4 regions of the Labrenzia sp. PO1 genome follow, and region 2 is predicted to be linked to each of the others. Evidence: predicted binding sites of a transcription regulator. Region 2 holds the regulator's gene; each other region holds the start of a gene.
The links. Region 2 encodes PhoB, which activates phosphate uptake and scavenging genes when phosphate is short. Its sites were predicted from a motif close to TGTCATNNANCTGTCAT; they were not measured.
Positions count from the first base shown of each region.

Region 1 (7,536 bases), on a different contig from region 2:
GGTTGAGCAGCAAACGCTCGACACGTTCCTTCTCGCGTTCCAGTTCGCGCGTATTCCGCTCTACCATGGAGGAGTAACTGTCGATCATCGACTCCAGTTCGCGGATCCGCGTGATGTTCTGGCACTCAACGACGAGGAAGTCCTGCTCTTCAGCTGGCGAAACGGTCAAGGCGATGACCAGGGTCCGGCGCTTCAGCTTGACGGAGACTTCTCCGGAAAAGCGTCCCTGCTCCTTGATTGCTTCACGAAGCTGTTCGATGTCGATATCCGGCAGCAGATCGGCAAGCGTGGTGACGGCTTCCGGCTTGCCGAACCAATCGGAAAACGGAGCGTTCTGGAACAGGAACTGGAGGTCCTTGCTGTTGACGACGGCAATGCCAACCCCGATCGCGCGCAAGAGCTGCTGGTTGATGGCGGTGATGCTCATGTCGCACCGGTCGAAAGAATGGCGGAACGTCGCGCTTCGATTGCCGACATCACGGACTTGATGTCTGCAGGGTCGAACTTGTGTTCCACCAGCGTCTCGCGCAGGAGACGTGCAACTTCGTCAAAGTCCTCGTTTTTCAGGTCAAGGGTGGCATGGGTTCGTCTCAGCCGCTCTTCCGAATAGCTGACCGGCCCGCCCAACAGATAGGAGATAAACTTGGTCTGATGATCGATCAGGCGGGTCATGTCGACGTCGTCGAAAAAGTCACCGATCTCGTCGGAATCGAGAACCTTGTCGTAAAAGGTCATTACGATGCGGCTCACCGACCCGAAGCCGCCGTACTTTTCAAACAATGTCGCAGGCATGCCGCAGAACTCGATTTTCAGAATGAGATCAAGAATAAGAGAGTAGTCGACTATTCTGGCAATGCAAAGATTTTGTGTCGACTATTCCTTTGCGTCATTCGTCAGCTTCCTCTGGGAAGCACGACGTATTTCTGTCGCCGGTTGCCTGTCAGATCGTAATTTCGTGCCTTGGATGTTTGCGAAAACCCGCTGCAGACAGCATCCGGTCGGTCGCCCGGCCGGATGTGCCGATGTTCTTCGGGGGGCTGTTCCTTGTGAGCCGCCTATTTGGACAGGTCCTGAGCAAGCATGAGCGCGTTGCCATCGGGATCGTAGAAGGTTGCGGTGCTGACCATGCCTTCGATGGTCTCCGTCGCTCCGTCGAATTTGACACCGGCCTCTTCCAGCGCACTGCGGGCACCTGCGATATCGGCCACGCCGAAGACGGGAACCGTGTTTCCGGGCGTGGGTTCGGATTGTTCGCCCAGTCCCAGGGTCACGCCTTCGGTTCGGGTTGCCAGCTCGCTCCAGCCAGCGTCGTCCATATGATAGAGCAACTCGAATCCGAGTTTTTCCGCATACCAGTCGGCACTTGCATGCCTGTCGCGAACGGAGAGGGCGAGAGTGATCGTATTATCCAGAGAAACGAGAGGCATGAGACTTTCCTATGTATCAAAAGTATAGTAGCTATAAAATATGAATATGCAGCTTCTTGTCAACCTCACATCCAAAGCCTGGTCGCTGAAAATTCTGGCTCAGTTGCATGCAGGTGTTTCCGGTCGGCAAGCCCCGTTGATCGCGGCGACAGGGGCGAGTCGCAGTTCTTTTGCAGCAAGCCTTGAACATCTGTTCCAGCTTGGGCTGCTCGAGCGAAACCCCGGCCATGGCCATCCCCTGCGGCCCGAGTTTCGGCTGACGGACAAAGGCAAGGTTGTTGCTGCCATGGCGAGCCGGATCGAGGAGATCGTTCCGAACGAGGATGCCTTTTCGGTACTGCGACGCAGCTGGACGGTGCCTATCCTGGCAGTAACCGGGGCGCCAAGCCGGTTTTCGGCGATCAAGGCAGGCCTCGGACCGGTGACGGACCGGGCCCTGTCGAAGTCCCTTGGTGTTCTGGAAGAGCAGGAGTGGCTGAGGCGGGACATCGACCTGTCACAGCGCACACCTTTCCCGATCTATCACGCCGTGAATGCGGGTTTGAAAATCAATCAGGCGATCGCTGCGGGCGCCCGTTGACCCGGATGTGAACCAAAGTTCTACCCTGTGGTTGTATTGTCTGGCCTCGAAATGAAGTTTTCCCGGCCGAAGTCCACCGAACAAGTCTTTGTCCAAGAACAATAATTTCTAAATCAATGAATCTGGGCGTGTAATGACGCATCATGACTCTTCTGGTTCATTGCAGTTTCCGGGTGTAGCGCTACGCTTGAGTGGTCGAGGCGAATCTTGCGAGGCAAGCATGTCCCGGTCAGACGAAGAGAAATGCGGTCGCCTGATGCGCACCGCTTGCAGGAATGTCATCGGATTCTGGCAGCTTTTGCAGGAACCGGATGTTCACAGGCTCGATCATGTCAAACGCCTGCAGTATCGGGCCTACATGATCGGTTCCGCCCTCCATCTGGCAGACCTTGTGGTCAGGCACGAACACGCCCTGATCCATCTCCGCCGGGCGGTCGGGGAGCCCGAACTGGGCGAAGAAGCAAAACAGTTCCGCACCATGGTTCACGCGTTCGACGGTGATCATCAGGACGCACTGGATGCCAGGGCCCTGATTTTCAGTCAGGCCGTTCAGAGCGCGTTTGCGGATTAGAGACGGGTACGGTTGAGGTCAAAGGCCGAGTGCGGCGACCATCCTGTCGACCGCATCCTCCACCGTGCCGGTGTTTTCAATGCGGATCAGATTGGCGACGTTTTCCGGTTCAAGGTCGGCACGGCGCAACCGTTCCTCTATTTCCTGTCTGCTTTCGCGGCCACGTGCGGCGAGGCGTTCGGCAAGGACTTCGACCGGCGCGGTGATCAGCAGAACGCTGGCGTTTCGGTACTTGTCCTCTGCGTGCTTCAACACCTTGCGCGAGCCATTGGCAATCACGGTTGCGCCCGCTTCGATAGCCCGGTCGTAGCTTTGCGGGATGACGTAGCCGAGCCCGTGGGCCTCCCAGCACAGGGCAACCTTTCCGGCAGCTCTCAGCTGATCGAATTCGGCGCGCGAAAGCGCGTCGTGATCCTCGGCCTCGACATCGGCCTGCCGGGTGATCGCTCTCCGGGCGAAGCTGACGTCCGTCCGGCCCGCCAGACGGGCCTTGAGCGCGGCCATCAATGTGTCCTTGCCGGCCCCGCTCGGCCCAACCACGAGCACCATGCGGCCGGGGCCGAGTTTTTCTGTCATGTCGGACGCAGCCTCAGGCAACCCGTTTGCCCTCGCGCCAGACACCGCGCACGATCGGGATGTCACCAACCATTTTCACTTGGATGAGATCGGCCCTGAGGCCGGGTTCCAGGGTGCCGCGGTCTTGCAGGCCAATGGCCTTCGCGGGCGTCGCCGTGACCATGGCGACTGCCTGTGGCAGGGCAATCGCCTCGACCTCCGCAGCCAGCTGGAACGCAGCCTGCAGCAGCGAAATCGGCACATAGTCCGAGGAGAGCACATCCAGAACGCCCGCTTCGGCAAGCGCCTTCGCCGAGATATTGCCGGAATGGGATCCACCGCGCACGACGTTCGGCGCCCCCATCAGAACAGCCATACCGGCTTCGTGCGAAGCCTTGGCGGCTTCCAGTGTGGTTGGAAACTCGGCGATTTTCGTCTGCAGTGAAATCGCCTCTTCCACATGGGCGGTGGTGGCGTCGTCGTGGCTGGCGATGGCGATGCCGCGCGATTGGGCGATGGCCGAGAGATGCTTGCGGTTTTCAGGGGCAAGACTGCTGGCGCGCGCCTGGCGCTTGCGGATGAAGTCGTCCATCTGGGCGTCGGTGAAGCCCTTCTTGCCCTGATAGTAGATCTTGTAGGCATCCATCGACACGAACTGGCGCTGGCCGGGGGTGTGGTCCATCAGCGAGATCAGGCGGATGCTGTCGTCGTCCTCGAACACCTTGAAGGCGCTGAGCACGTCGGGTGCAGACACTTCGCAGCGCAGGTGGATGAAATGGTCTGCGCGCAGGCGGTTTTCCCGCTGGCCGGTTTCAATGGCATCCGCAAGCGCGCGCATATCCGAATAACCAAGGTCCGCGTCTTCATCCATGCCGACGCGCAGCGCATCGAACACGGTGGTGATGCCGGAACATGCGATCTGGGCGTCGTGGGCCTGCACGGCGGAAACCGGGCTCCAGCGTACCTTGGGACGTGGCGCATAGTGGGTTTCCAGGTGGTCGGTATGCAGTTCGACCAGGCCTGGCAGCAGGTAGTCGCCTTCGCAATCATGCCCGTCGACCTCGGTCGGTGACCCGATGCCGGAAATCAGACCGGCATCATCGACCGTTAGGGAACCGTCGAACACTTCGCCTGCGAGAACCAGACTGGCATTCTTGAAGACTTTGGGATGCTTGCTCATGCAGATTCCTCTTGGGAAAGACGCTCGGCCTGGCTGAGCGCGTCGGCGGGAGCGACGCTGCCGGTCAGCTGAAAGACGGTATGGACCTGGAAAGGCGCGCCGCGTTCGGCTTCGGTGTAGAGCGCAACGTGGCGGCACAGCCGCTTCTTGCCGATGACATCCGCAAAGTGGTCCTGGGCGGCATTTGCCATCCGCTCCATGTCGCTGTTGTCTTCCAGTTTGTTGGAAAGGGTCAGGTGGAAGCGGAATTCATCGAAGATATAGGGATAGCCCCACCTGACGAGATAGGTGTCATGCCTTTCCGACAGTCCGCTCTTGCGGCGGCGCTCGAGATCCGCCTCGGACAGTGGTGCGCGGAACGGCTCGAAGCGACGCACGCACAGGCCGGCGAAGGCGCGCAGGGCCGGCTCTTCTGCCTCAGGGGTCAGCGCCAGAAAGCGGCCGAGCCTGTTCACGCCGAGCGCTTCTATCTCATAAGGGGCGATTTCTGCCGCAAAGGCTGCGCAGGCGTCCAGCAGTGCTGCCTCGGTCTGATCGGCTGGGAGAGAAAACGGGGCTTTCAACGTCCCGTGAAATCCATAGCGCCGGGGGTCGGTCGTCAACTCCTGGAAGCGTGCCGATGTCATGCCGGGCAGCTCCGGCTGCGGTAGTGCCGTGCCGGAAAAGGGATCGCGCCCGAGCCAGGAATTTCCGAGCTGCATCAGGCGGTCGTCGGCATCGGCGGCGAAATAGAGGGCGTAGCGCATGAAGAAAATCGCGATTTTGAAATGTGGTTTGGCCGGGATGTGGCAGGGCCACATCCTTCAACTTTCTGAGGGAGTGACCTAAAGGCGGGCGGTGACTTTTCTGTGACAGTTTCCGCCCGTCTGCAAGCCTTTCCTCATCTCGTGGCTCAGGCGGCTGCCTCCGCGCTGAAACCGGTCACGTCGATGATGCGGTCGGCGATCTGCTCCCGGACGTCCTGGTCGTGAAGAATGCCCACCATGGCAACGCCCTGGATTTTCTTTTCTTCCACCAGACGGACGACCACGGCCCGGTTGGCAGCGTCGAGAGAGGCGGTTGGCTCGTCCAGCAGCAGGATCGGATAATGGGCAATGAACCCCCTTGCGATGTTCACGCGCTGCTGCTCGCCGCCGGAGAACGTGGCGGGTGGCAGAGTCCACAGGCGCTCGGGCACATTCAGCCGCGACAGCAGGAAGCGGGCCTTGTCGACGCCCTCCTCCTCGCTGGTGCCCTGGGCGATAAGCGGCTCGGCGACGACGTCTTCGGCCGAAACACGCGGGATGGTGCGCAGGAACTGGCTGACATAGCCGATCGTGTCTTCACGCAGGCGCAGGACCTTGCGCGGCTCGGCCCCGGCAATGTTGACGATTTCATCGCCAACCGTCACCAGGATCTGACCCTCGTCACAGCGGTAGTTGCCGTAGATCATCTTGAGGATCGAACTCTTGCCGGCACCGGAGGGGCCGCCAAGGACGACACATTCGCCGGAATTCACCGAGAATTCGACCTTCTCGACCACGGGAATGACGGTTCCGCCCTGCAGGTGCATGGTGAAGGACTTGCCGACGTTGTTGAGATAGAGGCGTACGGGCATTTCGGTCCTCATACCTGGAGAATGGAAGAAACAAGCAGCTGGGTATAGGGCTCGCGCGGATCGTCGAGAACCTGGTCCGTCAGGCCGCTTTCGATGACGTTGCCGTGGCGCATCACCATGATCCGGTGCGACAGCAGCCGGGCGACCGCAAGGTCGTGGGTGACGATGACCACGGAAAGTCCGAGATCGGCGACCAGTCGGCGCAAGAGGTCGAGAAGACGTGCCTGCACGGAAACGTCCAGACCGCCTGTCGGCTCGTCCATGAAGACCAGCCTTGGTCTCGTGACGAGGTTGCGGGCGATCTGCAGGCGCTGGCGCATGCCGCCGGAGAACGAGCGCGGATCGTCATCGATCCGGTCGCTGTCAATTTCCACCCGGCCCAGCCAGTCGTCGGCGGTGGAGCGGATGTTGCCGTAGTGGCGCTCGCCAACTGCCATCAGCCTTTCGCCGACGTTGGCACCAGCGGAAACGTTCATGCGCAGCCCGTCCGCAGCATTCTGGTGTACGAACCCCCAGTCGGTGCGCATCAGCAGGCGGCGCTCGGCCTCGGTCAGCTGATAGAGGTTGCGCATGGTGCCGTCGCGCATGCGGTATTCGATGGCTCCCGCCGTCGGCGCGAGCCGTGTCGACAGGCAGTTGAGCAATGTGGTCTTGCCGGAGCCGCTTTCGCCGACGATGGCAAGCACCTCACCGGGCCAGAGATCGAAGGAGACATCGGCGCAGCCGATGCGGTCGCCATAATAGCGGGTGACGTTATGAACCTGCAGCAGCGGGTCCGCGGAGGGAAAGGCGTTCATCGGGCGGTCTCCTCTGCCTGGGTGGCACCGAACTGGTGTGCCGCCGGATCGGCCGCCATCGGGCCGAGGTGGCCGTCCGCGCGCCGTTCCTCGCAATAGTCGCTGTCGGAGCAGACGAACATGCGCCCGCCCTTGTCATCCAGGATCACCTCGTCGAGATAGACATTCTCCGCGCCGCACAGGCCGCAGGGCTTGTCGAATTTCTGCACCTCGAAAGGATAGTCTTCGAAGTCGAGGCTCTTCACCTTGGTGTAGGGCGGAATGGCGTAGATGCGTTTCTCACGCCCGGCACCGTAAAGCTGAAGCGCCGCCATCTGGTCGATCTTCGGGTTGTCGAACTTCGGCGTCGGCGACGGATCCATCACGTAGCGGTCGTTGACCTTCACCGGATAGGCGTAGGTAGTGGCGATATGGCCGTTCTTGGCGATGTCCTCGTAAAGCTTCACATGCATGAGGCCGTAATCCTCGAGCGCATGCATCTTCCGGGTCTCGGTTTCGCGTGGCTCCAGGAAGCGCAGCGGCTCGGGAATCGGCACCTGGAAGACAATGATCTGGTCTTCGCGCAGGGCCTTTTCCGGAATCCGGTGGCGGGTCTGGATGACGCTTGCCTCCGACGTCTCGTAGGTGGTGCGCACGCCGGCGGTCTTTTCAAAGAAACCGCGCAGGGAAACCGCATTGGTGGTGTCGTCGGAGCCCTGGTCGATCATCTTCAGGCAATCGTCCTTGCCCAGAATTGCCGCCGTGACCTGCACCCCGCCGGTGCCCCAGCCATAGGGCATCGGCATTTCGCGCGAGGCGAAAGGCACCTGGTAACCCGGTATCGCGATGC
Region 1 is NZ_JAAXCR010000004.1:360,185-367,720, forward strand. It holds gene HCG46_RS21760 (adenylate/guanylate cyclase domain-containing protein) at 1-427, opposite strand, end outside; gene HCG46_RS21765 (group 1 truncated hemoglobin) at 424-792, opposite strand; gene HCG46_RS21770 (VOC family protein) at 1,056-1,427, opposite strand; gene HCG46_RS21775 (winged helix-turn-helix transcriptional regulator) at 1,474-2,007, shown strand; gene HCG46_RS21780 (hypothetical protein) at 2,228-2,578, shown strand; gene phnN (phosphonate metabolism protein/1,5-bisphosphokinase (PRPP-forming) PhnN) at 2,597-3,154, opposite strand; gene HCG46_RS21790 (alpha-D-ribose 1-methylphosphonate 5-triphosphate diphosphatase) at 3,168-4,313, opposite strand; gene HCG46_RS21795 (DUF1045 domain-containing protein) at 4,310-5,059, opposite strand; gene phnL (phosphonate C-P lyase system protein PhnL) at 5,206-5,910, opposite strand; gene phnK (phosphonate C-P lyase system protein PhnK) at 5,919-6,707, opposite strand; gene HCG46_RS21810 (alpha-D-ribose 1-methylphosphonate 5-phosphate C-P-lyase PhnJ) at 6,704-7,536, opposite strand, start outside.
Region 1: the regulator PhoB is predicted to act here: its motif matches at 5,151-5,167, upstream of HCG46_RS21795 (DUF1045 domain-containing protein).

Region 2 (7,536 bases):
GCTTCAACAGGACCGCCGAGGGCGATGATGACCAACCCCTTCCAGAGGAAGGACAGCAGAATTTCGATCGGGTGGAACCTGAGCGCGGTTGTTGCGTCCACCTCACTATCTGCGTGGTGCATGCGGTGAATGCGCCAGAACAGAGGAACCTTGTGTGAGACCAGGTGCTGGAACCACACCGCAAGATCGAGCACGACGAAGGTGATCAGACCGGCCACAACACCCGACCAGCCGAGCAATGCAAAGAGGCCCCAACCCTTTTCCTGCGCCAGCATTGCAAGGCCGACGCCGCCGATGGGGAAGATCAGCCGCACCAGAAGGGCATCAAGCAGAACAATGCCCCAGTTGGTCGGCCAGCGCTTCAAACGGCTGCTCTTCAGGCGCCGCCGTGGCAAGCCAGCCTCCAACAGCGCCATTATCAGAAAGATGCCGCCGAAACAGGCCATGCGAACCTGGTTGATGTCGATCTGGTCAAACATGGGGTCTTTTGAAACGTCCTGACTAATGCTGCTTGCCACGGTCCCGATGGCACGATAGGGCGATACGACAATACTCCTGATATCATTCCTTGCCGCTGCGACAGATCACATCATCATGACCGACTTTCTCTGGAACCGCCCCGAAACGCCACCTGTGGCAACACTGCTGCTGGCCCATGGCGCTGGCGCAGCCATGGACTCAACCTTCATGAACAAGCTCGCGGCAGCCCTCGCGAGCCAAGGCATTGCGGCCGCACGTTTTGAATTTGCCTATATGGCCGGCCGCCGGACGGGAGGCCCGAAAAAGCCGCCGCCCCGGGCCGACAAGCTGATTGCCGAGTTCCAGACCGCCCTGCAATCTGTCCTCAGCCAGAGCGACGGCCCTCTGCTGATCGGCGGCAAATCGATGGGTGGTAGGGTCGCCGCGATGCTGGCAGGCGGCGGCTCGCTGCCTGGCCGCGCCAAGGGCGTTGCCTGTTTCGGCTACCCTTTCCACCCGACCGGCAAGGCCGATGCCGAGTGGCGGCTCCAGCCGCTGCAGGACGCCAAACGACCGGTTCTGGTTCTCCAGGGCGACCGGGATCCGTTCGGCTCGAAGGCGGAACTCGATGAAGTCACCTTGCCAGCTCATGTCAGCCTGACTTATCTGGAAGACGGCAACCACGACTTCGGACCGCGCGGCAAGTCGCCGGCGACACTCGACGGCAACATCAAGCTGGCAGCCGAAGCAGTCAGGGCATTCGTGGATCGGCTCACGAGTTAGGGCTCACTACGTGCCCGGACAAGCGCAGCGCAAGTCCAGGGCTTACGCGGAAGGCAGCAAGGAAAAAGCCCGGACCGTTTCCGATCCGGGCTTTTTGAATTTCACGACAGTCCGGCTTACTGGCCGGGCTTGCCGTCGAATTCGTAGCTGGTGCTGCAGAACTCGCAGGTGACGATGATCTTGCCGTCGACAGTCATGTGGTCGACGTCGTCGTCGCTGAACCCGGCGAGAACATTCTCGATCTTCTCGCGAGAGCAGCTGCACTTGTCGACCAGCGGCTGCGGCTCGAAAAGGCGGACGCCGCGTTCGTGAAACAGCCGGAAGAGCAGCATTTCCACGCTGACTTCAGGATCAGTCAATTCGACATCCTTGACCGTTTCGACCAGTACCTTGGCTTCCACCCAGGCATCGTCCTCGTCAATCTCGTGCGGGCTCGTGCCTTCCGGGGCATTGCCCGGATCGATGTCAGCCTGGCGCATGCGTTCCGGCGCTTCGGGCAGGAACTGGATCAGGATCCCGCCGGCTGTCCAGGTTTTCACGTGACCCTCGCCTTCCTGGCGGGTGAACAGTTCACCAACACCAAGACGAACTTCTGTCGGGATCTGCTCGGATCGCTCGAAGTACCGGCGTGCGACTTCTTCCAGCGACACACCATCCAGCTCCACCAGTCCCTGGTAGCGCTGCATGTGCATTCCCTGGTCGATGGTCATCGCCAGATGTCCGTGCCCGAGAAGGGCCTCCTGCGTCGCCTTGCCGTCAGCCATCAGCGCTGCGACTTCAGCAGCATCGAAGGTTGCGCAGGCGCGGATTGCGTCGGGTGACTTGAAGTCAACGACCAGCATGGACACCGGCCCCTTCGTCTGCGTCTGCAGCGTGAAGCGACCGTCGAATTTCAGCGACGTGCCCAAGAGGCTCGTCAGGACGATCGCTTCCGCCAGCAGGCGCGAAACCGGTTCCGGATAGGCATGCCGGTCCAGAATTTTTTCCAGGACAGGACCAAGCGCGACCGCACGGCCGCGCACATCGAGCCCTTCCACGGCAAAGGGCCGGACAGCGTCCAGCCCTGCAGGCGTAATGCCCAGTTCATCAAGATTAAGTGCCACTTGGCTTGCCTTATGCTGCGCCGAAGCACCAGGCCAGAATGCCCTTTTGGGCATGGAGCCGGTTTTCGGCTTCGTCAAACACAACGGAGTTGGGACCGTCCATGACGTCCGAGGTGACTTCCTCACCCCGGTGGGCCGGCAGGCAATGCATGAACAGGGCGTCCTGGTTTGCCTCAGCCATCAGGCGTTTGTTGACCTGATAGGCGCTGAGGAGGTTGTGACGCGATTCCGCATCGTCATCCCCCATGGACACCCAGCAGTCGGTCACGACACAGTCGGTCCCCTTGACTGCCTCATATGGGTCCGTCGTGACCTGAATGGAACCACCCTTGGCACGAGCAGTTTCAATCAGGTCCATCGGCGGCGCCAGTTCACCCGGCGTCGCGATGCGCAATTCGAAATCGAAGCGCGGCGCGGCATGAATCCAGGAGGCCAGCACGTTGTTGCTGTCACCGGTCCAGGCAACGCTCTTGCCCTTGATCGAACCGCGATGCTCTTCAAAGGTCAACAGATCCGCCATGATCTGACAGGGATGCGAGAGCTTGGTCAGGCCGTTGATCACCGGCACTGTCGCATTTTCGGCAAGTTCACGCAGGTCGTTGTGATCGAGGATGCGGATCATGATCGCGTCGACGAAGCGCGACAGAACCTGCGCCGTATCGGCTATTGTCTCTCCGCGGCCGAGCTGCATTTCCGCACCGGTCAGCATCAAGGTCTCGCCGCCAAGCTCGCGCATGCCGACATCGAAGGAAATGCGCGTACGGGTCGACGGTTGCTCGAAGATCATGGCCAGCACCTTGCCGGCCAGAGGGCCCTGGCCGCGATGCACGCCGTTACGGCTCGACTTGATCTTCCGGCTGGTGTCCAGGATGGCGCGCAGTTCGTCGCCTTCGAAGTCCGTCAGATCCAGAAAGTTCCGGTAGGTTCCGTTTGCGGTCATCAGGCCGCTCCTTCCGCCAATTTCGCTTCCATGGCGACAGCAGCCTGTTCCAGGCGCTCGACAGCAATGGAAATTTCCTCTTCGCTCATGGTCAGCGGCGGCATGATGCGCACCACGTTATCGCCGGCAGGAACTGCCAGCAGACCGGCTTCACGGGCTGCAAGCACATAATCTGCTACCGGCACCACGCATTTCAGACCGAGCATCAGGCCGTTGCCGCGCACTTCGGCCAGAACGTCCGGATGGCCGTCCACCAGTCCGGCCAGCTTCTGCTTGAAGCTGAGCCCCTTCTGACGGACACCTTCCAGGAACCCGTCTTCCAGAACGACGTCCAGAACGGCATTGCCGACTGCCATGGCCAGCGGATTGCCGCCAAAGGTGGTGCCGTGTGTCCCGGGGGACAGCGCCGCAGCGGTTTCTGCCGTTGCAAGACATGCGCCCATCGGGAACCCGCCACCGATACCCTTGGCGATTGCCATCAGGTCCGGTTCCACGCCCGTCCACTGGTGAGCGAACAGCTTGCCGGTCCGTCCGACACCGGTCTGGATCTCGTCGAAGATCAGCAGAATGCCGTTGTCATCACAGATCTTGCGCAGCGCACGCAGGAAATCGGCCGGAATTTCGCGGATACCGCCCTCGCCCTGCACGGGCTCGATCGCGATCGCGGCCGTTTGCGGACCGATGGCATCTTTCAGCGCATCAAGATCTCCTGCCGGCACCTGGTCGAAACCGGGAGCCTTCGGGCCAAAGCCTTCAAGATATTTCGCCTGGCCGCCAGCCGCGATGGTCGCGATGGTCCGGCCATGGAAAGCGCCTTCGAAGGTCACGATGTGGAACCGCTCGGGGTTGCCGTTGTCATAATGATAACGGCGCGCGCATTTGATGGCAGCTTCCATCGCTTCCGCACCGGAATTCACGAACAGCACCTTGTCGGCAAAGGTTTCCGCGCACAGGCGCTGCGCCAGCCGTTCGCCATCCGGGATCTGGTGCAGGTTGGAGGTATGCCACAGCTTGGCTGCCTGATCCTGCAATGCCTTGACCAGATGCGGATGGGCATGACCGAGTGCGTTGACCGCGATGCCGGAACCGCAATCGAGGAATCGTCGGCCATCGGTGGTAACCAGCCAGACGCCTTCCCCATGATCGAAAGACAGGTTCGATCTTGCGTAATTTCCGAATAGTGCAGTCGCGGACATAACCTCGTTTGTCTCCTTTAAACGCCCCTGCTGTCCCCTGCGTCGCCCCGACGCCGGGCCGTCACCTTGAAAAGATGCCGAAGGGCCAAAACGCAACGTGCCGCCCCGATGAGGCGGCACGCAGCGGCTTTCTTATACACTGCCGGTACCATGCACTGTCAATGGAAATGGCGCACAAGACATTTCATGTGCCGCGGAGGGCGGATTTCATAAAATTCTCAATGACCTCGCCATAATTGGGGAAAAGTCGTTTCATCCCCAACTGGTTTGGGTCGAGTGGTTGCCTGACAAATTAACGTTATTGTAACCTCTCAGCAATCAGACACGAGATCTCGTGAGGCAAATCACCAAGAGGCACTAGATCTGCCAGCATTAAGCGTGCTTGCGCATGCTTAACACGGGGTTAATGGCCGCAGGACGGTCAAACTAAAGGGTGCGGCAATGAGTTGGACAAACGAACGAGTTGAGCTTCTCAAAAAGCTTTGGGGCGACGGCTTGAGCGCAAGCCAGATCGCAGGCGAACTGGGTGGTGTTACCCGTAACGCCGTGATCGGCAAGGTGCACCGCCTTGGCCTGTCCGGCCGCGCCAAGTCCACCTCTTCAAGCGCCAAGCCGCGCCGGCCGCGCACCGCAGCTCCTGCAACGGGTGCAGCGCCGAAGAAACCGACGACGTCACATCCGCAGTCGATCGGCGCAACGGCCCTGAAAGCAGACATCTCGCCTGCACCAGTGGTGGCTGCCAAGCCGCGCGTAGAGCCGATTGCAGAGCTCGTTCCGATCTCGCAGCGGGCTACCATCCTGACGCTGACCGAGCGGACCTGCAAATGGCCGATTGGCGACCCGGCGACCGACGACTTCTACTTCTGCGGCCGCCAGTCCGATGCCGGCGTCCCCTACTGCGCTCATCACTGCAAGATCGCGTATCAGCCGGTCGCCGACCGCCGCCGCGATCGCAAGACGATGGCTCAGGCAGGCTGATAGCCTCGCACCTAACCAATTCATGAGAAAGCCCGCCATCTGGCGGGCTTTTTTTTGTTTGGGCCTTCCATTGACCAGATGCCCGACCCCGACCAGTGACCTCCCACGGCTTGTTCTTGGCACCGCTCCATGCCGTTTCCGTTCCATCAAAACAAACCTTGTTTGACCACTCCGCCACGACAGGGACCGCAGGATCAGCCCCGACACCGACACAACTGATGGGGTTGTCGCAGAAGAGAACCTTGCTCCGCGAAAGGCACATAACCGCTGAGAAACAAAAAGCCCGCTAGAAAGCGGGCTCCTTAATTCCATTCTGCAAGTTGCCCTCAGGCAGTGGCAGAGGTGAACTGGTCATTGAAGGCGTATCCGGCACCACGGACGGTACGGATAGGATCCTTTGCCTTGCCCTTGTTCAGAGCCTTGCGCAAGCGACCGACGTGAACATCGACAGTGCGTTCGTCCACGTAGACATCGTGACCCCAGACCCCATCCAGCAGTTGTTCGCGGGAGAAGACACGGCCAGGCGATGTCATCAGGAATTCCAGCAGGCGGAATTCCGTCGGCCCCAGGTGTATTTCCTTGGTGTTGCGGCGAACGCGGTGCGTTTCACGATCCAGTTCGATATCGCCGGACCGCAACATGCTGGACACCACTTCCGGGCTTGCCCGGCGCAGGATGGCGCGCACGCGGGCCATCAATTCCGGTACCGAGAAGGGCTTGACCACGTAGTCGTCGGCACCGGTCGACAGGCCGCGGATGCGCTCTGCTTCCTCACCGCGTGCCGTCAGCATGATGACCGGCAGGCGCTCGGTGTCCTCGCGCGCCCGCAGGCGGCGGCACAGTTCAATTCCGGACAGGCCCGGCAGCATCCAGTCGAGCAGCAACAGATCCGGCAGGCTTTCCCGCAGGCGGATTTCCGCCTCGTCACCCCGGACACAGGACTCGACCGAGTACCCTTCCGCTTCCAAATTGTATCTCAATAGAAGGCTGAGCGGTTCTTCGTCTTCAACGATGAGCACCTTCGGCATACATCTCGCTCCAATTACCGCAACCGGCGCCGAAGCGCCGGCCGTTAAGATCTTCTGCAAATCCGACGATTACCGGCGGGTCAGACCGCGCCTGTTTCGTCGACCTTTGCCCGGTCTTCCGGCAAACGCTCGCCAGTGACCATGTAGTAGACGTTCTCGGCGATATTCGTCGCGTGATCGCCGATGCGCTCGATGTTCTTTGCGCAGAACAAGAGATGGACGCACTGGGTAATGACCCGCGGGTCTTCCATCATGTAGGTCAAGAGTTCGCGAAAGATCGACGTGTAGATCGCGTCGACTTCGGCGTCGGCTTCCTGAACCCGGCGGGCGGCTTCCGCATCCTTGCGGGCGTAGGCATCCAGCACCTGCTTGAGCTGCGAAAGAGCGAGTTCCGTCATGTGCTCCACACCGATCGCGAGCTTCTTGGACTGCAAGTCGCTGTCGATGGCGATGACGCGCTTGGCAACGTTCTTGGCAAGATCGCCAACACGCTCCAGGTCATTGGCAATGCGCGTTGCGGCGGTGATTTCACGCAGGTCCTGCCCCATCGGCTGACGACGGACGATCAGCTCGATCAGCTTCACTTCAAGTTCGTTGTAAAGGCTGTCCAGACGGACATCGCCCTTGATCGTCGCCTTGGCAAGCTCCAGATCCTGCGACACCAGCGCGGACACCGCATCGGCGAAAGCCTTTTCGGCAATACCACCCATTTCGGCAACCTTGCCGGCCATGGCCGTCAGTTCGTCATCGTAAGCCGAGACTGTATGTTCAGACATCCTGTGTCCCCTTCAGAAACCTAAAAAATGCTTAGCCGAAGCGGCCCGTAATATAGTCCTGCGTACGCTTGTCCTTCGGATTGGTAAAGATGTCCTCCGTCAGACCTTCCTCCACCAGAACACCCAGATGGAAGAACGCGGTACGCTGAGACACACGGGCAGCCTGCTGCATCGAGTGGGTCACGATCACGATGGTGAAGTTTTCCCGCAGTTCGTCGATCAGCTCTTCCACCTTCGCGGTCGCGATGGGGTCAAGCGCCGAGCACGGTTCGT
Region 2 is NZ_JAAXCR010000002.1:435,030-442,565, forward strand. It holds gene HCG46_RS09905 (sterol desaturase family protein) at 1-479, opposite strand, end outside; gene HCG46_RS09910 (alpha/beta family hydrolase) at 595-1,242, shown strand; gene HCG46_RS09915 (Hsp33 family molecular chaperone) at 1,359-2,345, opposite strand; gene argF (ornithine carbamoyltransferase) at 2,356-3,285, opposite strand; gene HCG46_RS09925 (aspartate aminotransferase family protein) at 3,285-4,481, opposite strand; gene HCG46_RS09930 (GcrA family cell cycle regulator) at 4,923-5,459, shown strand; gene phoB (phosphate regulon transcriptional regulator PhoB) at 5,786-6,487, opposite strand; gene phoU (phosphate signaling complex protein PhoU) at 6,568-7,263, opposite strand; gene pstB (phosphate ABC transporter ATP-binding protein PstB) at 7,295-7,536, opposite strand, start outside.

Region 3 (7,536 bases), on a different contig from region 2:
GAACTCGACCACTTCCACCTTCTTGATACAATCCTGCGCAAGGCGAGCGGCCGGACCGCCGATGGAGCCGAGATAAAACCCGCCATGAGCCTGGCAGGCGCGGCGCACCTGAGCGGAACGGTTGCCTTTGGCCAGCATGACCATGGAACCGCCAGCTGCCTGGAACTGATCGACGTAAGCGTCCATGCGTCCTGCAGTTGTCGGACCGAACGAACCTGAAGGCATTCCCTCCGGTGTCTTGGCCGGGCCAGCGTAATAGATCGGATGGTTCTTGAAATAGTCGGGCAGGGGCTCACCGCTTTCCAGCCGGTCGCGCAGCTTGGAATGGGCAAGGTCGCGGGCAACGATCAGCGGTCCGGAAAGCGACAACCGGGTCTTGATCGGGTGTTTGGAAAGTTCGCCCAGGATTTCGGACATCGGCCGGGTCAGGTCGACTTTCACCACATTGTCGGACAGGTGGTCGTCGGTGACCTCCGGCAGGTATTTTTCCGGGTGCATCTCGAGCTGTTCCAGGAAAATCCCGTCTTTCGTGATCTTGCCGACGGCCTGCCGGTCCGCAGAGCAGGACACGGCGAGGCCGATTGGCAAGGACGCGCCGTGACGCGGCAGGCGGATGACACGCACATCGTGGCAGAAATACTTGCCGCCGAACTGGGCACCGACGCCGGTTGCCTGGGTCAGTTTGTGGATCTCGGCTTCCAGCTCAAGGTCACGGAAGGCATGTCCGAGTTCCGACCCTTGTGTCGGCAGGCCGTCAAGATATCGGGCCGAAGCCAGTTTTGCTGTCTTGAGGTTCATTTCCGCAGACGTGCCGCCGATGACGATCGCAAGGTGATAGGGCGGGCAGGCAGCAGTACCGAGCGTGAGGATCTTTTCCTTGAGAAATTCCACCAGCCGGTCATGGGTCAGCAGGGATGGTGTGCCCTGGAACAGGAAGGTCTTGTTGGCCGAACCGCCACCCTTGGCCATGAACAGGAACTTGTAGGCATCTTCACCTTCGGCATAGAGCTCGATCTGTGCCGGCATGTTGTTGCTCGTGTTCTTTTCCTCGAACATGGAAATCGGCGCAAGCTGGGAATACCGCAGGTTCTTTTTGAAATAGGCATCCCGGGAACCTTCGCCGAGTGCCGCTTCGTCCGACCCGTCGGTCCAGACCCGACGACCCTTCTTGCCCATGATGATTGCGGTGCCCGTGTCCTGGCACATTGGCAGAACACCGTGGGAGGCGATGTTCGCGTTTTTCAGGAGATCAAACGCAACGAATTTGTCGTTCTCGGTCGCTTCCGGATCTTCCAGGATCTTCTTCAGCTGTTCCAGGTGGCCTGGACGCAGGAAATGGTTGATGTCCTTGAAGGCCTCTTCGGCAAGAAGGCGTAGACCTTCAGCTTCGACAACCAGTACCTCTTCGCCGTTGAACTCGGCTGTCTTGACGTGGTCCGACGTCAATTTCCGATACGGGGTCTTGTCTTCTCCCTGAGGGAAAAGGGCGCTGTGCTGATAAGCTGGAGGTGTGAGCGGAGCGTTCATAGGAGGCTTTCCTGATCTGGCTGCTTCCCGTCACATCGGGAAGCGCTGGAACGTTGAGTGCTGTTCTCATACGGCAAAAAGGCTGCGGACGCCAAGTGCCGCAGCCTGATCAAATGGTCGGAGCCGGAAGTCTTGTTTGCCGAACGCGATGTCAGCGGATCGCCGTAAGATCCAGGGTAACGGTGACGATATCTCCGACCGTATCGGTGCCGACGCCGCTGCCAAGCTGATAGTCGAGCCTGTTGACGATGGCCGTCCCCTTAGCTGTGGCGGTGTCGCCCGCGATGTCCAGGGTGAAATCCATCTCGACCGGCTGGGAAATTCCCTTGATGGAGAGCGTGCCCTGTGCCCGGTAGCTGTTGCCTTCGACAAGCTCGACGGTGTCGGACGTGAATTCGGCCGTCGGGAAGTCCCCGGCGTTGAACCAGTCCTTGCCAGGCAGGGTGCCGTCGAACTGGGCGTTGCCGGTGGTGGCGCTCATGGGTTTGATTTCAGCGCTGATCTTGGCGGTTTCAGGGGCCGCAGGATCAAAATCGATGTCTGCTTCCCACGACGCGAAGACGCCAGTCAGCGTGCCGCCGCCCTGTTTGACTTCAAAGCCGAGCTTGCTCTTGTCCGGTTCGACTTTCCAGGTGTCGGCAAACGCCGGTGCGGTGAAGGTCGTCGCCGACAGGACTGCAACGGCATATGTAAAATGCTTCAATGTCATCTGCGGATTTCCAGTTCGTGTTGTCAGCTATCGGCCTTGGCGGGTGCGGTTGAAATCATGCGTTTCAACGTGGCGTCGCGGGCGATGAAGTGGTGTTTCAGCGCAGCTGCGACATGGACGGCAATCAGCGCAATCAGCAGATAGGCGCCGTATTCATGCAGCAGCTTGAAGAAGGTTTCCGCCTGTTCCTGCGAACCAAGCACACCTGGAACCGGCAGATGCGGCACTGGCCAGGTGTTGAACAGGATGGTCGGAATGCCCCACGGCGAGGCCGACACCATGAACCAGCCGGTCAGTGGCAGTGCAAACAGAAGCGCGTACAGGCCGACATGTCCCAGATGCGCCCCGGCCTTTTCCAGCGGGTGCATGTTGTCAGGCAGTTTCGGCGAAGGGTTGAGAAGGCGCCAGACAAGACGGAGCACGGCAAGCGTCAGCACCACAAAGCCGATCGACTTGTGCAACTGATAGAGTTCAAAGGTTGCCTGTTCAGTCGGGGGAAGCTGGTGCATGTAGAGGCCGAGGCCAAGCATGCCGATGATCAAGACTGCCATCGTCCAATGGAACGCGATGGCGATTCTTCCATACCCGGTTGAAGTGTTGCGCAGCATGGCGGCTCCTGGAAAACGGAGGCCGGTCTGTCCGGCCTCCGAGGGTGTTCACTTAGTTGGTCGCGTCGGACTTGAGCGCTTCGGAATGGAAGGTCACGGTAATGTCGTCACCTACATAGGGAACATACATGTCCATTCCATAGTCGGAACGCTTCAGAACTGTGGAAACGGCAAAACCGGCAGCTTCCTTCTTTGCCATCGGGTGCTCACCAAGTGCAGTGACATCAACGGTCAGGGTCACCGGCTTGGTGATGTCCTTGATGGTCAGGTCACCGGTCACTTCCAGCTGGTTGTCGCCGGTCTTTTCGACCTTGGTGCTCTTGAAGGTCGCCTTCGGGAATTTTTCAGCGTCAAAGAAGTCCGCGCTCAGGAAGTGCGCGTTGCGCTCTGCCCAGAACGTGTCGAGGCTGCCGACGTCGATCGTGAATTCGATGGAGGAATTGGCAGGCGTGTCCTTGTCGATCAGCAGCGTGCCTTCCCATTCGCCGAAACGGCCTTCGGTCGTGGAGTAGCCAAGGTGGTTATAGGAGAAAGCCAGGTTGGCGTGGGACTTGTCGAAGTCGTAGGCCACAGGTTCGGCAAGGGCGGTGCCTGCGACGAGGGAAAGGGCAAGCGCAGAAGCTGCGAGACGGATCATGATCAAACCTCATAGATGTTACCAGAAGCGTTCGCTCATGAACGCTGCAGACTGGAACATAGGAAGAAAATTGTGCGGTGCAATTTGACTGACTGTTCGTAAATGCTGAACAATAATTCAGTTGATTTCTTCACCGTTAACTGTGTGGCTTTGGAAAGATTTTCAAGCGTCAGGGGGGATAGAAAGTCGACCCTGCGGTATTGGGTGAGAATCGCGATAGAGTTCCGAGACAGAAGTGAATTGTTCAGTCATTCAATTAAGGGTTGTCGCGGCCGGTAAGCACATGAAATTGCGAGGGAAGTTGCAGTGTCATCATTTCATCAAGAATTTCAGGCACCTGTTTCATCGACTTCCCTCTAGAGTGGCCGTTTGCCAGCCCTATCCAAGCTCCGGATATCACTCTGGAGACACAGGAGACCTAACCGTGAAACAAGCCGTCGTTGTGTGCCACCGCGGAGCCAGCCTTCAGGCTCCGGAAAACACGATTGCCTCGCTCGAGGGAGCAATTGCGCTTGGCGCCGAGGTTGTCGAGTTGGATGTTCGGCCGTCCAGGGATGGCATCCTCTACGTGATGCACGATGCAACCGTTGACCGGACGACGGATGGAAGTGGCCGAATTTCGGATATGACTTCCGACGAAATTGACCTTCTTGATGCAGGGAGCTGGTTCAAGGAGACCTTCAAGGGCGAGCGAGTTCCAAGGCTCGACGCGTTTCTGGATACCTGCAAGGGCCGTATTGGCACCTATGTTGAGATCAAGGAAGGCGACCCCGCGGAAATTCGCGACATGCTGGCAGTCCGCGGCATGCTGAGTGACGCCTGGACGTTTTCGTTCGATCAGGCAATCCGCGCTGAAGCTCGTGCGAAGGTACCGGACCTGCGGCGCATGGTTCTTTACGCTCACGTTGGTTCGGTCGAGCGCGCCGTTGCCCAGGGTGCGCATATCCTGGAATTCCATGAAGATGACCTGGAAGAGAACCTCATAAACGAGGCAAAGCAGGCCGGATTGATTACGCAGATGTTCTACGCCGGGTCTGAACGAGCCGTTTTCGAGAAAGCCGTGCGCTGCGGCGTCGAACAAATGAACATCGACCAGGTCGAAATTTTCAAGTCCGTGGAAAAAGAGCTTTTGGCAACAGTCTGACGCTCCAGCGTGATGCAAATTGCACTCCGACGGAAATCATTCACTGGCGTGGCCGGGAACTTACGGGTTCCTGGCCGATTTGTTTTGGATTGATTGAAAAAATATTTTGAGCCTCATACGCCATTTCGATCAGGGATCGCAGGTATCTATGATTGTGATTTTTCTCTAGTAATCCAAAAATACAATCTTAAATAGTTTTAATATTAAAATTTTATCTAATATGGGAAAAAGTTGGAAACGTTAGATGATAGAACAATTTTTACTAAAAGAATGAAATAAAAAGGTTTCCCATTATAATTCAAGTCTTGTTAACGGGGGCGGAATAGCTTGCCGAGCTTCTGAAGCCGGGTCAAGAGAAGGCTCCCATGTCCAACAAAATAAACGTCAATCGCTCAGGTCAGGCCAGTTGCATGGCAGCAAAAGCTGATGACGTTGGACAGTTCTGGGATCGCCGGATGCGGTTGGCAGCGTCGCTTCTGCTGGCTGCCCTTATGGCCTTCTGGTTTTCTCAACAGGCATTGTCGCAAGACGTGGAGACGGGTGGCACGCCGTGGCACTGGTCGGTCGAACGCGTCAGCGGCCGGGTCATGGTGCAAACGCGTACCGGCGAGACCTTTGCTGTCAAGCGTGGCATGACGGTGCGCAAGGGATGGAAGATCAAGACCGGCGGTGGGCGTGTAGTCATCAATCGGGGTGAAGAAACATTCGTTGTTTCTCCAAATTCTGTTGTGACGCTTGAGCCGAAGGGCGTCCTGATCAAGCGAATGGTCGTCTACCAGGACCGTGGTCAGGTAGATGTGGACGTAAAGCGCCGGTGGTATCGGCACTTCAAGGTGGAAACCCCTTTCCTTGCCGCCGTTGTCAAAGGAACTCAGTTCAGGGTTAAGGTCGGCAACAGGACTGCTTCGGTCAATGTGGGGCGGGGCGTTGTCGGTGTTCATGACTTTGCATCCGGAGATCGTGCCGACGTAGGCGCCGGTCAGGCGGCCGCAACCAACCCTTCGCGCCGCGTCGGTCTATCCGTCAGTGGGAAGAACAAGCCTGAAGTGCGTTCTGGCCCCAAACGGGCCCCTTCATTCGAAACGCGTGTAGTGAAAAACGTGCCAGCTACCAAAGCTGAAGCAAGAGCTGCCAATGGCGGCAACCGGGGCAATGCTGGAAATTCCCGCTCGGGGAACAACGGCAATGGCAACTCCGGTGGCAATGGCAACGGAAATTCCGGTGGCAACGGCAATGGCAATTCCGGTGGCAACGGCAATGGCAACTCCGGCAGCAACGGCAATGGCAATTCCGGCGGCAACGGCAATGGCAACTCCGGCAGCAACGGGAATGGCAATTCCGGCGGCAACGGCAATGGCAATTCCGGCGGCAACGGCAACGGCAATTCCGGTGGCAACGGCAACGGCAATTCCGGTGGCAACGGCAACGGCAATTCCGGTGGCAATGGCAACGGCAATTCCGGTGGCAACGGAAATGGCAAGGGTCGGTAACGCCACTCCGTCTGCGAAAAGGCATCGCCCGGGATGTTAAGTCTCGCTGCTGCTGAAGGCGTTCCAGGAATATGACGACAAGCAATCCGTATTGCCGGACGCAAGTCGTGGAGGTCGGGCTGGGTAACTCCGTATGTTACGGAAGATTACCTAGCTCCTTTCTGTTTTGAAGTAGTCGTTTATCGCAACTAGTGACGAGCATAGGCAATATTTTCCGCCTGTCTTCACGTTGGGTTAAACGCTGAAATGCTACACAGGATGTGTAGAGCTCAATAAACCTGTCCGTGGGTTCTGCGCACGGCATTGACATTCAGTCGTAACGTGTTGAAGAGCAAGATGAAAAAAGACGCTATGTATTCAGTTGAGCGGAAAGCAGGATCACTTCTGCGGGTCCTCTTGCTTGCAGCTCTGGTCCTGTTTCCTGCTGCTGCGAATGCTTCGGACTGGGTCGTCAAACGTGTGTCCGGCATCGTTTATTTCGTTGCGCCTGGCGTGGAAGCATTCCGTGTCAAAAATGGCATGGTGTTTGAAAAAGGCTACACCATCGGAACCAGGGCAGGTGCCCGCGCTCTCATAGGCAGAGGCGGCGAAACCATTGCCGTTGGGCCAAACACCACCTTTGCCATGTCATCATTCCGCAGCAATGGAACAAAGACCACACTGTTGCAGAGAAAGGGAACGATCGAGGTCGATGTAGAAAAACGGCAGCAGCCGCATTTCACCGTCGAAACCCCGTTCTTTGCCGCTGTGGTCAAAGGTACGCGATTTGAGGTCAATGTGCAGGGCAAGCAGGCACGCGTTTCCGTCGAACGTGGCGTCGTCGCTGTGGAAGATTTCGCCTCCGGCGACAGGGTGGACCTGACAGCCGGTCAGGCTGCAGCCAGTGCACCGTCGAACCGGGTTGGCCTGTCTGTAAGCGGTCGCACCAAACCGACCGTAAAATCTGGAGCCAAGCGCGCGCCTGCATTCGAAACGCCGGCCGTGAAAAACGTGCCATCAAATGCAGCAGAAGCGAAATCGGCGAACTCGAACGGGAATGCCGGCAAAGGCAACAACAATTCCGGCGGCAATGGCAACGGAAATTCCGGTGGCAACGGTAACGGCAATTCCGGCGGCAATGGCAACGGAAATTCCGGTGGTAATGGCAACGGGAATTCTGGCGGAAACGGCAACGGGAATTCCGGCGGCAACGGAAATGGCAATTCCGGAAGCGGTAACAACAACGCAGGCGGAAACGGTAACGGCAATTCCGGTGGTAACGGCAACGGGAATTCCGGTGGCAATGGAAATGGCAATTCCGGGAGCGGCAACAACAATGCCGGCGGGAACGGCAAAGGCAATTCCGGAAACGGAAACGGAAAAAACAAGAATTGACGGTAATCAGGATGCCGCAGGTGCAAGGCTTTGCCTCTGACACCTGA
Region 3 is NZ_JAAXCR010000003.1:685,858-693,393, reverse strand. It holds gene HCG46_RS18080 (fumarate hydratase) at 1-1,527, opposite strand, end outside; gene HCG46_RS18075 (YceI family protein) at 1,679-2,236, opposite strand; gene HCG46_RS18070 (cytochrome b) at 2,260-2,844, opposite strand; gene HCG46_RS18065 (YceI family protein) at 2,897-3,481, opposite strand; gene HCG46_RS18060 (glycerophosphodiester phosphodiesterase family protein) at 3,906-4,625, shown strand; partial or broken gene HCG46_RS28695 (hypothetical protein) at 4,991-5,497, shown strand; gene HCG46_RS28690 (hypothetical protein) at 5,699-6,121, opposite strand; gene HCG46_RS18050 (FecR family protein) at 6,452-7,489, shown strand.
Region 3: the regulator PhoB is predicted to act here: its motif matches at 3,789-3,805, upstream of HCG46_RS18060 (glycerophosphodiester phosphodiesterase family protein).

Region 4 (7,536 bases), on a different contig from region 2:
GATCCGTTGAACGACTGTCACAATTTGCGCCCGAAAGAGCGCTAGATCATCGGTCGATCAACCGGAAACGCGTTTGCTTCCGGCCCCAGTTCACTCCCGCTCTCGCGGAGTCATATCTCATTGCGGTCCGCTACCGGGCCATCCTTGAATTCGTTCGACCTGCTCGCCGGAAGGAGTTTCCATGACTTATGCCGACAATCGCGTGCCCTCCGGCAGTGCCCTGACAGTTCTGAAAAACGCCCGGCTGGTGCTCGCCGATGAAGTCGTCGACGGTCACATTGCCTTTTCCGAAAGCGGGATCGTCTCGGTGGATCAGGGCAGCGCGCCGCAAGCCGGGTTCGATCTCGAGGCTGATTACCTGCTGCCGGGGTTGGTCGACATTCACACCGACCACTTCGAAAAGCATGTCTTTCCGCGTGCACATGTGCGCTGGGATCCGCTCAGAGCGGCGATGGCCCATGATGCTCAGATCATCGGCAGCGGCATCACCACCGTGTTCGACAGCCTCTGCGTGGGGGCGACGATCAAGAACCCGGAGCGCCGCGAAATCCTGGCGCCAATGATCGACGCCCTGGAAACGCTTCAGTCCGGAGGCATGCTCAAGTCGGAGCATCTGGTGCACCTGCGCTGCGAGATTACAGATGGCGAGACCACGCGTCTGACGGAAGAAAACATCGGCAAGGACATCGTGCGCATGGTGTCGGTGATGGAACACCTGCCGGGCCGACGCCAGAGCAAGGACGTCGAGGCCTATATTCACCGCCGCATGGCCGACACGGGCGAAACACGTGCCGTTGCCGAGCGTGAGACGCAGGAACTGTTGAACTTCTCCGATGAAATCAGCTCGAAGGTTCGTCCGGCTGTGGTCGCGCTGGCGCATGCATACAAGCTGCCGCTGCTCAGTCACGACGATACGGAACTGGAACACATCGACGAAGCCCTCGGCGAGGGTATCAGCGTTTCGGAGTTTCCGTGCACACTGGAGGCAGCCCGCAAGGCCAAGAGCCACGCAATGCACGTCGTCGGTGGTGCGCCCAACGTCATTCGCGGCGGATCCCAGTCGGGCAACATCGCGGTCAGCGCACTGTTGGCGGAAGATCTCGTCGACATCCTGGCTTCGGACTACGTCCCGCGCTCGCTGCTCGACTGTGCGTTTCTTGTGGGGCTGGACGATGCGTTCCACGCCGACCTTCCGGCAGCTATCCGGATGGTTTCAAAAACGCCGGCCGAAGTTGCCGGACTGTCAGACAGAGGCGAGATCGCAGAAGGAAAACGCGCCGACCTGCTTCACGTCGGCGTCCTCAACGGACATCCCTTCATCAAGCAGGCCTGGCGGAACGGACAGCGGGTGCTCTGATCATTCGACTGTTCGATGTGCGTTGCCTTTTGGGGGACTGATCGTGTGGTGAGGTCACGGCCTGGATGCCATGATCAAGCCATGGCATGATGGACGGGGTGGGGTGTCGAGTGCCCTCATCCATGGTCTGTTTTCTGATCAGCTAATGCGGATTCGGATATGTTGACTTTCCTGTCGACATAGATCGCGAAATGAGGCCGCAGACCGGATGCTGCGCATAGGCATGGGCTTGACGGTAGGTTGGAGTGTTTTGTTCTGACAAAATTCCCGCCTTCATTGCAGGGGCAAGCCCTGCAATGACGGAGTGGTAATTCGACAAAAACTCCTCCTCCGTCATGCCATGGCTTGACCATGGCATCCATGCCGTTTCCGAGGTGAGTATGAGGCGCTGATCAGGATTTTCCGAGGTCTTGCTGATTGGGAGGCATGCAGCGGAAAAAGGAAACTCGGCGGGAGGAGAAAAACGCTGCTTTTCCCCCAGGTGAAAATTACTTTCGCCCCGGTTCCAGCCCGATGATCCGCCGCCGCAGGAAACCGGAGAAGCCGTCGATCAGGTAGACCATGAAGATGATCAGGAAAATGATCGTCCAGGCTTCCGGCCAGCGGTAGGCGTGGATGCGGTCGGCGAGGAGGAAGCCGATGCCTCCGGCGCCGACAATGCCCAGAATGGTGCCGGTGCGGGTGTTGGATTCAAAATTGTAGAGGATGATCGACAGGATCACCGGCAGGGCCTGCGGCAGAACCGCAAAGCGGATCGTCTGCAGGCTGCCGCCGCCAGAAGCGCGCACGCCTTCGACCGGCTTTTGGCTGGTGTTCTCGATGGCTTCCGAAAAGAGCTTCGAAAACGTGCCGATTTCCGAAACCGCAATGGCCAGAATGCCGGCCAGCGGCCCGAGGCCGAAGGCGCGGATGAAGACGAGTGCGAGGATCAGCTGTTCGATCGCCCGCAGAGCGTCGAAACCGCGCCTGACACCAAGCCGGAGCCAGGACAGTGGCAGGATGTTCTTGGCGCCCAGGAATGCCAGTGGAAACGCAACCAGGGCTCCCAGAAGCGTGCCCATGAATGCCATGGCGACAGTTTCCCCGAGACCTTTCAGAACTTCCTGCCATTCCGCCCAGCTTGTCCAGATGTGGGGTGGAAACATGAAGGCGAGCACATCACCAAAGCGGGTCGCCCCGTGAAGAAGTTTTTCCGGCGCAAAGCCGAAATCCCACAGGCACCAGCCGGTCAAAAGAAGGAAAGCCGACCAGCCGGCGAGGCGGATCAGGCGCGTCCGGCGCGGCGTTGAAAAGGCGCCTGGAACGAGCGTTCTGGCGCGGGCGATATCTGGACGTTGTGCGGTCATGATCAGATGCCTTTTCCGGTCAGGCCGATGATGCGATGACGCACCTTTTCGCTCAGCATGTCGATGACGATCACGGTGAGGAAGACGATCAGGAACAAGGCCGAAAGATCGGTGTATTCCTGCAAGGACATTGCCACGCGGATCTCCTGGCCCAGGCCACCTGCGCCGACGAAGCCGATGATGGAGGAGGACCGAACGTTGATCTCGAACCGCAGCAGCGTGTAGCTGATAATGTTCGGGACAACCTGGGGCACGATGCCGTAGCGGATCTGGTCGAACCAGGTGCCGCCCGACGCCTTGATGCCTTCGAGCGGGCGCATGTCGGCATTTTCGTTGGCTTCGGAATAGAGCTTGCCGAGAGCGCCGGTGGCATGAAGACCGATGGCGAGAACACCGGCCAGCGGGCCGACGCCAAAACAGAAAACGAAAATGAGGGCCCAGACGAGATCCGGAACCGTCCGGATGATTTCCAGGAACCGGCGGGTAACATTCAGGACCAGTCTGTTGGGGGAGAGGTTCCGTGACGCCGGGAAACTGAGGAGAAACGCACCGATGATGCCAAGCAATGTTGCCATATAGGCAATCAGGATCGTTTCCAGGAGCAGCCAGAGCCAGACCTTCCAGCGCCAGAACCAACCGGCAAGATCCGCCCCGAGTGTCTCGCGGTGAAGCTCTGGCAAGGTCTTGTAGAGATACTCTCCAAGCCGCGGCAATCCTGCCCAGATCTTCCACATGGACACACGGTCGCCATCGGGCAGGGTGACGTCGGTCATGTCGAAGAAACCGCCTAACCACGCCGTTGCGAAGAAGCAGAGTGCGAAGACCGCAGTCGAGACGAGGTTTACCCGTAGGGCTGACCGGCGAGTGGCAGCATAATCGATTTCGAACCGGTCAATGGCAGGGGAGAGCGCTGTCATGCCTCTAGTTCCAATAATTTTGGGCAGGAGGCGCTGACGCCGCAGCTTTCTGCGCCACAAGTTTTTCCAGGCGTCATCCCGGGAGACGCGAAGTGCCGCCCGGGATGACGATGGTCGGGTCGTCGGGAGAAACCCGGATCAGCCGGTTTCCTCCCTCGCTCTGAAAAGTCAGCCGCCGCGGCGCTGTTTCTTCAGCCAGTCGCGCATTTCGACGATCCACTGGTAACGGTCGTGATCAACCTCGATCCACGCTTCCTGGGTGCTGTCTTCGCCGCCGGTCATTTCGATGAATGCCAGCGTATCCTTTTCCGGGATTTCCATGACCGCGGTGCGCATGGCATCGATCAGGCCCTTAGGCAGGTTGCTGCGGGCAGCCAGCGGACCGGAAGTGATTTCCGGTGATTTCCAGATGGTGCAGATCGCGTCTTTCTCGATCATGCCCTTGGTGACCATGCGCTGCGGAATGCCGTCTTCCTCGTTGGTGATGTAGGTAGCGGCAGCGTCATACTGCTTGTTGTAGACACCAAGCACACCGGTTTCATGGGCCCCGGAGAAGGGAATGGCACCGAAATAGGTTTTCGGCTCGTAGCCCTGTTTGCTGAGGTTGAAGTAAGGCACGGCATAACCAGACGTGCTGTCCGGATCGGCAAAAGCCAGTGTCTTGCCCTTCAGGTCGTCAAGGGTCTTGTAGCCGCTGTCGCAACGCACGGCGACGACCGAGAAATAACCGGTGGAACCGTCCTTCTGCAGGCGGGAGACAAGCGGAACGACACCGCCGTTGGTTTCGGTGTAGGCAGCGGCATAGGAAGACGAACCGAAGAAGGCGAATTCGATCTGGTCGGCCGCCATGGCCTGGATCACGCCGTCATAGGATCCAGCGGTGAAGATTTCGACATCGACGCCGAGTTCGTTCTCCAGGTACCTTTCGAAAGGCGTGTAACGGGCAATCCGGTCCTTTTCGTTTTCACCGGAAAGGATGCCGAACTTGACTGTCTTGTACTGGTCCTTCCAGCTGTCCGCCAGGGCCGGGGAGGCTGCAAGAACGGCAGCGGAAACGGCTGCTGCAAAAATGGCCTTCATCTCAAGTCTCCTTTGGTGCCGGCAGATCCGGCGATTTGCGCGGCAAAGGCCGCTTCAAGAGCGAGAGCGGATGATCCGCTTCGCGAAGGTCAGGCCCCGACAGCCTTCATCGGTGGCCGGGAAGTGGTTGTCGAAAGGGAGGTGGAGGTGACTGCTTCGTTGATGTCACCGGAAAGATCGTCGGATCCGTAGATTTGCCGAACCCTTTCACTGGTCAGGGTGTCCGGCGTGCCGTCGAACTGAACCCGCCCGTCCTTCATTGCGATGATCCGATCGCAGTAGGCACGGGCGGTGTCGAGCGTGTGCAGATTGACCAGCACCGTGAGACCGTCCGTCCGGTTGATTTCGCGCAAGGCGTCCATCACACGGCTGGCGTTGGCCGGATCAAGTGAAGCAATCGGTTCGTCGGCCAGCATGATGCGCGGGTTCTGCACCAGCGCCTTGGCGATGGCGACGCGCTGCTGCTGCCCGCCGGAAAGGGTTCCCGCGCGTTGCAGCCCCTGGGGCACAAGGTCCAGCCGGTCCAGGGCTTCGATGGCGCGGGCGCGGTCTTCGTCAGTGAAGGATCGTGTCATGGAGCGCAGGAACCCAGTGTGGGCGATGCGGCCAACCATGACATTGGTCAGCACATCCATGCGCTCGACGAGATTGAACTGCTGAAAGATCATGGCGCAGGACGCGCGCCAAAGCCGCAGATCGCGACCCTTCAGGGCCGTGATGTTCTGTCCCTCGTTGAGGATCGTCCCCCGGCTGGGGTCGGCCAGCCGGTTGATCATGCGCAGGAACGTGGACTTGCCGGCACCGGACCGGCCGATCACGCCGACCATCTGACCCTTGGGAATGGCGAGGGAGACCCTGTCCACCGCGGTCAGGTCTCCAAAGACTTTAGATAATTGCTCAATGACCAGCATCGGGCCCTCCGAAAAACGGAGAGCGAACTAGCAGACATGTGCCGAGAACAGATGTCTATACGATTATACTTTTATGAAGTTTTACGACAGAGGCATCGAGAAAATTTGCCGGAAAACAAATAAGATCAAGATTTGTCTGGAAGTTCGAAGTTAAAGAAATTTTCTGCTTCGTAGATCCATCTTTCTCTGATGTAAATTTCGTAAAATTTACATAATACAGTCACGTTCCGCGGTGCGCTTGTCGTTACGCTCCTGTTGCCTTGCCGGCTTTGTTTCGGCTGTCTGAGGAGTTCCTGTCATGCGCTTTTTGAAATCCGCCGCACTCGCGGCTGCCGTTCTTGCCGTTTCCCTGTCTTCTTCCCTGGCCGACACGTTCAAACTGGCCGTTACCGATGTTGAGGGCCTGGAGCGGCTGCAGGTTGAATGGGGGCCGTTCAAGAACGCCCTTGAAAATGCAACAGACCACACCTTCGAGTTTTTCCCGGTTACCAGCAGGACCGCGGCGGCTGAAGCCTTGCGCGCCAAACGCGTCGACTTTGTCGTAACCGGTCCTGCCGAGTACATAGTGATCAACAAACTGACCGAAGCCCGTCCGCTTATCGGTCTTGGCCGCCCGGACTACTTCTGTGCCGTCGTCGTACGAGCCGACAGCGGTTTGACGCGGCCGGCCGATCTCAAGGGCAAGAAGGTGGCCTTCGGTGATATCGGTTCCACCTCGAACATGCTGTGCCCGATGCAGCTGATGGCCGATTATGGCGTCGATCCGGTCAAGGACATCGAGAAGCTGCATACTTCGCGCAACATTGCGCATGAAGCCTTGAAGAAGGGTGATGTTGCCGCCATCGGGATCAATCACAATTCGTGGATTGGCACCCGCAACAAGGATGACAGCGTCCCGAACGGCTTTTTCCGGGTAATCGCCCGTTCCGGCGATCTGCCGAACGACATGATCATGGCCGGAGCCCATGTCGATCCCGCGACAGCGCAGAGCCTGCGTCAGGCGATCCTCGACAACAAGAAATCGATCATCGCCGCGATCCTGCAGCACGAGGAAAACGACAAGTATTCGGGCATGGATCTGGTGGCGATCGAAGATGGTGCCTATGACCTGGTGCGGTCCATGTACACCACCGCCGGTTTCCCGCAATACGACAAGTTCATCGGCGAATAATGGCGCAGCCTCTGCTCCAGTCCGCCGGCGCAATTGCGCCGGCGGTACCAGCCCGACAGCCCGTGACGGAGACGCCGTGTGACCTGAAGGTCGAAGGCCTTTGCAAGACTTTCGGCAAGGACCGGAGTGTGCTGCGCGAAGTTTCCTTTGCCGTGGGCCGTGAGGAAGCGGTTGCCTTGATCGGTTCAAACGGCGCCGGAAAATCGACCGCATTGCGCTGTGCGCTGCGCCTGATCGAGCCGGAAGCCGGTTCGATTGTGTTGTTCGGTGAAGACATATCGACTGCGCGACAGCGCCAGCTCAGGCGGGTTCGCACCGAGGTCGGTTTTGTCTTTCAAAAGCACAACCTGGTGCCTCGTGTTTCGGCATTGACCAACGTAATCCATGGCAACCTTGGCCGCACCGGTGGCATGCGCGGCTGGTCGCAGTTTCTGGCCAAAACGGCATTGCGAGACCGGGCAATGTCTTGCCTCGAAAGGGTAGGGCTCGCGGACCATGCACTGAAACGGGCAGACCAGCTCTCGGGCGGTCAGTCCCAGCGGGTTGCGATCGCCAGAGCCTTGATGCAGCAGCCCAGAATGATCGTCGCGGACGAACCCGTTGCCAGCCTTGATCCGGTTGCCGGCCAGGAAGTGATGGACCTCTTCCGCCAACTCACCCGGGAGGAGGGGATCACGCTCCTGTTCACCTCGCACAACGTGCAGCAGGCGCTCGCCTACTCCGATCGGGTCCTTGCAATCCGGCAGGGGGAAGT
Region 4 is NZ_JAAXCR010000001.1:49,864-57,399, reverse strand. It holds gene HCG46_RS00285 (alpha-D-ribose 1-methylphosphonate 5-triphosphate diphosphatase) at 182-1,357, shown strand; gene phnE (phosphonate ABC transporter, permease protein PhnE) at 1,846-2,703, opposite strand; gene phnE (phosphonate ABC transporter, permease protein PhnE) at 2,706-3,620, opposite strand; gene phnD (phosphonate ABC transporter substrate-binding protein) at 3,789-4,700, opposite strand; gene phnC (phosphonate ABC transporter ATP-binding protein) at 4,790-5,611, opposite strand; gene HCG46_RS00260 (PhnD/SsuA/transferrin family substrate-binding protein) at 5,910-6,782, shown strand; gene phnC (phosphonate ABC transporter ATP-binding protein) at 6,845-7,536, shown strand, end outside.
Region 4: the regulator PhoB is predicted to act here: its motif matches at 5,674-5,690, upstream of phnC (phosphonate ABC transporter ATP-binding protein).